One region of the Aliiglaciecola sp. NS0011-25 genome, then DNA from elsewhere that is predicted to be linked to it. Evidence: riboswitches for the same ligand, from Rfam matches in the RefSeq annotation. Region 1 holds a riboswitch; the other holds the start of a gene.
The links. Region 1 has a riboswitch for cobalamin ahead of ABWV72_RS04175 (TonB-dependent receptor plug domain-containing protein). Riboswitches for the same ligand answer to the same signal wherever they lie in the genome.
Positions count from the first base shown of each region.

Region 2: linked by a shared signal. The riboswitch ahead of ABWV72_RS00300 (ABC transporter ATP-binding protein) and the one ahead of ABWV72_RS04175 (TonB-dependent receptor plug domain-containing protein) in region 1 are both predicted to bind cobalamin.

Region 1 covers NZ_BAABWR010000003.1:242,146-245,305, reverse strand. Annotated here, with positions in the region: gene ABWV72_RS04175 (TonB-dependent receptor plug domain-containing protein) at 1-1,350, opposite strand, end outside; cobalamin riboswitch at 1,421-1,649, opposite strand; gene ABWV72_RS04170 (serine/threonine protein kinase) at 1,691-2,674, opposite strand; gene ccoG (cytochrome c oxidase accessory protein CcoG) at 2,671-3,160, opposite strand, start outside.
Region 2 covers NZ_BAABWR010000001.1:60,491-63,650, forward strand. Annotated here, with positions in the region: gene ABWV72_RS00290 (TRAP transporter large permease) at 1-338, opposite strand, end outside; gene ABWV72_RS00295 (TRAP transporter small permease subunit) at 338-877, opposite strand; cobalamin riboswitch at 991-1,143, shown strand; gene ABWV72_RS00300 (ABC transporter ATP-binding protein) at 1,271-2,110, shown strand; gene ABWV72_RS00305 (FecCD family ABC transporter permease) at 2,103-3,131, shown strand; gene ABWV72_RS00310 (cobalamin-binding protein) at 3,134-3,160, shown strand, end outside.

The sequences.
Region 1 (3,160 bases):
ACCCAGATCCAAACCTTCACTATTTTCTTCGGTCAATTGCAAGCCTGCAGCTTCACCGTATGCATAAGGGCCATCGTTATAACTTTGCTCATACAAACTTGGCGCCCGGAAGCCGGTTCCGTATGTCGTTTTAAATTTTACATCCGCAAAATCAAATGAAACTACTTTGACTGCACCTAAGCGGACGCTATTGTGTTTACCGAAGGTGTCATTGTCGTCGTATCTGTAGCCTAGATTAAACGCCAATTGATTTGAAAACTGACCTAACCACTCAACAAATAGACTTTTCTGACTTCTGTCTAAATCACTGCTTTCGATTTCTTGGGTTTCTTTTTCAAGACCAAATACAAGATCGTGCTGTTTCCAGTTTACACTTCCAATGTATTCAAACTTATCGATAGTGCCTGAATTGGTAAATCCATACTCACCATTATTGATAAAATCTCTTTCAACATCCGTTTTGTTGTAAGCCACTTGGTGTTGACTATGACTGTCTTGATAACTCAAAGCGCCGCGGAAAGTTTGCTGATCCGCTTCCGTTGTGCACTGATTAATTTGTGCAAAGGTGGTGTTGTCGTAACAGCCGTCGTATTGATTTTCTGCATCAACATTACGAAATACCAAAGAAGCTGCAATTTTATCAGTTAATTCCAGTTGGCCTTTAAAGTGAACAGTTTGGTTATCGTAACCATCTTTTTCACCGCTTTCATCGCTAACTTGCGCGTTAAAACCGTCACTTTTAACTTTCGATGCTGACAACGAAAATGAACCGCTGTTGTTGCCGCCAGCAACATTAGCGTTTAATACTTGTGTATCAAAAGACCCTGCTGCAAGTGTACCACTGGCTTCAAAACCTTTGGTTAGTTGCTTGCTGTACATACTTATAACGCCGCCGGCATCTGCGCCGTAGGAAAGACCTTGGGTGCCTCGCAATATTTCTATTCGTGACAACTGGTCAATTAGAACATCATCAAAAATCGGCGCGACTTGAGGAGATGAAGTGTCACTGAGTTCCACGCCATCAATATATAGTTTGGTTCTGAACCCCTCTTCACCACGAATTCTAACCACAGTACTTTTACCCAAACCGCCAGAATTAGACACGCCGACACTTGGCGTTTGACGTAAAATTTCAGTTACATTGAGAGCTGTTTGCATTTCAATATCGCTCTCATCTAATACTGAAACACTGGTGGCTAGTCGATTGGTTGGCAATTGAATACGGCTAGACACAACGGTCATCTTTTCAATGTCTTGTTGATTTTGCTGTTTTTGTGTTTGCGCATAGAGAGAGGGAGATGCCAGTGCCAAGCTAACGCTTAACGCTAAAAGAGTCGTTTTATTTTGCATGTTGTTTAGCCTTGTTAAGTACTCCGCCCGAGTACTATGTCATATGAATTACAGTTTGGAGTTTTGACTACAAACCTATGCTTCTCAGGCCGGTATCCGGGCTCACAAGTGTCCTAATAAAGACTCGATTAATAACCTTCCCATTTTTTCAAACAGTGGTAACTTATTAATCAAAAATACCCTTGAGTATCACTTGCTTACCGTTGCGGGGGCAGCGTCAGCATTAATCAGATTGGTATCTGATTGCACTGTCTTCCCGTTTAACCACCAGTGGTGGCACCTAAGAGGTGTGCATTATATCTATCTGTTCTTAAAAAAATAGGATTTTATAATTTTGTAATTAAAATAAGGTCAAGCTTGGCTCTTGGAGTGCGGAATATTGCTCTTTTAACGCTAATATTTGTTGTTCCCAATATTTGGCGTCGGCAAACCAAGGGAACGCTTGCGGGAAGGCAGGATCTTGCCAACGGCGGGATAACCAAGCCATATAATGGACCATGCGCATAGCTCGCAATGGTTCAATTAAACTGAGTTGGCTGCTGTCAAATTGTGAAAATTCTTCATAGGCTTCTACCAATGTGTCCATTTGGATTCGTTGTTGGTAGGTATCACCAGACAACATCATCCAAAGATCCTGAATTGCAGGTCCCATTCTACAATCATCTAAGTCGACAAAGGTTGGGCCATCTCGCCATAGAATATTGCCAGGATGACAGTCGCCGTGCAGACGAATGGATGAATTCGGTTTATACAAGCTTGCCGCTAATTCAGTAACTTGTCCTAAAATCGTAAAAAAAGCCGTATGCAAACTGCTGGGGATAAGTTCGGTTTTATGCAAGGTTGCGTTTGCATCAAGCAAATGCTCTTGAATACTAAAAGTAGGACGGAAACTAAACGGCTGGCCTTTAGATACTTGATGGATGCGACCGATAAACCGTCCCATCCATTCAAGCTGATCTAGATTATCGACTTCAAATTGTCTGCCACCAACCGATGGGAAGATGGCAAAGTAAAAACCCTGATAACTATGTAATGATTCATTATTGGTGCGTAAAGGTGCAACCACAGGAATTTCATGATCATGCAGTTCTTGTGCGAAGTCATGTTCCTCCTGAATTTGCTCGCGACTCCAGCGCTGTGGTCGGTAAAACTTAGCCACATATCGACGCTTATCATCGCAAATAAATTGATAAACCCTGTTTTCATAACTGTTCAGTGCCAACAAGCCCGAATCTACTAGGTATCCTCGGGATTCAATGGCATCCAGTATTGTATCAGGACCAAGTTGCGCAAAATCAAAGGTAGTCGCAATTGAGTCACTCATCGATATATGAACTTACTAGTTTCACTCATTTGAACAGGATCGTCACTGTCTGTTGAGGTCACCTTAAACTGAAATTCAGTCACGGTTTCATCTAACGCATAGGGATCGATTGCGATGCTAATCGGTAAGTTCAACACTTCCCCGCCAGCAACAGTCACCTGAGTTGGACCGATATATTTATTGCCTTCTAAGCCAACCACATCAATTTTATAGGTGTGCTCAGCTTGGGATTTATTCAGTACTTTTAAGGTATACACATTTTCAATTAGACCATCGTTTGTTTCTCTGAATAACGAATTTCGGTCTCTGATAATGTCTACTTCTAGTGGTACCCGTGCAATAATTTCATAGGCCAAAAGAGAGGTCATGATAAACAGTACTATGGCATAACCAATCAATTTGGGACGGAATATCTTAGTTTTACCGCCGGCCAATTCATGTTCTGACGTAAAGCTAATGAGTCCTTTGGGATAATTCATTTTTTCC
Region 2 (3,160 bases), on a different contig from region 1:
GCCAGTAACATACCAACCAACACCACTGAAATTGCCAAACCGGAGTTCAACCGTCCAAATACTTGACCCATGGCAATTAATAAATTTTCAGCGACTTTGGATTTTTCTAACATGATCCCCATAAAAACAAACAGGGGCACGGCGATTAAAGTTTGATTTGTCACTATGCCATAAAGTCGGCTAGGTACAGCTTGCAAATAAGCGGTATCAAAAACACCAAATAATGCACCCACACCCGCAAAAATTAAAGCGGTTCCAGCTAACGTATATGCCACTGGATAACCCAGTAATAACGTGCAACAAACAACTAAGAACATGATCAGAGAGAGGTATTCCATTATTTATCCTCAGTAATCACGTTTTTAGGGTGATTTAAACAAACGCTGATATTGCGAATTAATTCTGAAATTCCCTGCAAAACCATGAGCGCGGCAAATAAAAGTATGAAGGTTTTGAGTAGAAACACCGCTGGTAAGCCACCAGCTGCTTGTGAGTCTTCCATAATATTCCAAGAAGATGCCACGTAATCCCAACAAATAATAAAAATAAATAAGTTAACCGGCAGCATAAAAAATAATGTACCAAAAGTATCTATTTTAGCTTTTTTAACAGTATCGAATCGACTGTAAAATATGTCGACTCTGACGTGCTCATTAACCCGCAACGTATGGGCACTACCTAACAAAAACACACAAGCGTGCAAATACATTACAGATTCTTGCATCGCAATCCAGCCAATATCGAAGCCATACCTTAATATCACGATAAGCAATGTGATTAACGCCATAAACAAAGTAAACCAGCTAACTAATTTGCATATATTATCGTTAATAACGTCAATGGTCCGCGATAGCGAAGCGGCGTTAAACATTCCCATATACCTGTCTTATTATTCTATTTGTACGATATTAAACGTTTTTTTAGCAAATAACGCTAGGGCACAAGGACAAAGATTGCTATATTTTGGCTATATAATAGATTCGGTTTTTCACTCCAAGTTACGCACAGGGTAGTTTTATTTCCTGCGCCCCAGTGAAAACAAAATGGGAATTTGGTGTAAATCCAAAACTGTACCCGCAACTGTAATTAATTGGCATTCTTGCCGATTGAGAGTCAGATACCAGCCTAATCTTTACTTATACCTTTTTTCTAGCGTGCGGGAATACACGATCGACTTGCATAATCATTTCGTTGCGATTTCCCTAAATACCAATAATTTTAAACATCGAATAGGTTGTTACATCGCTTAACATCACTTCGATAAAACAAAATGGAAAAGACTGTCACACCAATGCTCAAACTAAATAAGCTCAATTACTATATTGCTGATACGCAAATATTATCTGATATTGGGTTTCAGGTAGAAGAGGGAGCGCTAATTGCTGTGGTAGGGCCAAACGGTGCGGGTAAAACCACATTACTAAAATTAATTTCTGGTCAATATCCTTCTGAGCAACAGGTATTTTGGCACTCAAAAGCGCTCGAAAACCTTTCCGCAATTACCCGAGCTAAACAAATAGCAGTAGTGAATCAATTCAATGCTAGTGTTTTCAACCTAAACCTTGAACAAATAGTTAGTATGGGCTTACTTCCTCATCAATCTATATTTTCCAAGGTATCCTCAGAACAAAAAGCAAGGGTTACTGAAGCAATCGCACAGGTTGGTTTAAGGGAAAAAAGTCATCAACTATTTAGTTCGTTGTCGGGGGGAGAACAACAGCGAGGGCAAATTGCCAGAGCGTTAGTTCAAGGTGCAGGACTGTTTGTGTTAGATGAGCCGATAAACCACTTAGATGTGTATTATGAACATCAAATATTATCCTTATTGCGCAAAATAGCGAAACAAAACAAAGTCACTATAGTCATGAGCCTGCACGACTTAAATCACGCGGCCGATTACTGTGACAAAATCGCGCTTTTAGCTCAAGGTCAGTTATTAGCCTTTGGCTATCCTAAAGATGTGTTGACCCAACAGCGATTGCAGCAGGTTTTCAAAACCCCCTGTCAAATTATTGAAAAGCCAGGTGCGAATAAAATAAGAATCGAGTTTTATCCTCCTGATATTGATTTTGACGATTATGAGAAGAATAGAGGCTCAGTCGATGTCTAAGAGTAAATGGGGGATTCTTACCAGCCTCAGCTTACTGAGTATTTTCTGTGGATTGTTTTTTGGCGCAGCAGACCTTGATGTGCTCACCGTATTTCAATGTGTGCTAAATAATTGCCCAGCTAAGGTTGATGACGTTATATTTTGGCAAGTTCGACTACCTCGCGTGCTTGTTGGTTTTTTAGTTGGAGCAGGTTTAGCTGTCGCCGGGGCAACATTACAAAATGTCTATCGCAATCCATTGGCGGATCCCTATTTATTCGGAGTGGTTTCAGGAGCGGGGTTAGGAGCAAGTATTGCAACCCTACTATTCAATGGTAGCTTAGCTTCATACTCTTCAACTTTTGCTTTTCTAGCGCAAATCCCCTTTACTTATGCATTGCCTTTAGCTGCCTTTTTAGGGGCTTTTCTAGCTGTCACTATTGTTCAGATACTATCCCGTAAATTATTTGGAAATCGCACCGAGCATCTACTCTTAGCCGGTGTGGCCGTTTCGTTTATGCTAAGCGCTTTAAGTCATTTTTTATTATTCATGGCTGAGCCCTTTGCTGCCAATAAAGTCATTTTTTGGTTACTCGGAAGTTTAGCCAATGCACAAATGTGGTTCGTGTGGATTATGCTCCCCATCGTCACTATTAGTGTTGTTTTATTGTGGCTTTTCGGTCGTCACATAGACGCAATGTTGTTAGGTGATGAAAATGCGCAAACATTAGGAATTAAAGTAGACTCATTGCGTCTAATGGTTTTAGTCATTTGCGCAGCACTCACCTCATGCATAGTGGCCTATTGCGGCGGAATTGGTTTTGTTGGATTAATGATCCCGCATATTGTCCGAGGTTGGTTTGGGGTAACTAGCCGAAATTTAATAATTGGCTGTGTACTAGTTGGCGGTAGTTTTTTAATTTGGGTCGATGTTGTCGCCAGAGTGATAGTCGACAACCAAGAAATCCCCATTGGGATTATCACCTCCGCAATTGGCAGCCTATTTTTCTTATTTGCCCTACAAAAAAACCGAGGACGTTAAAGTTGTCTTTTCAAATCATCAAAGTCAGG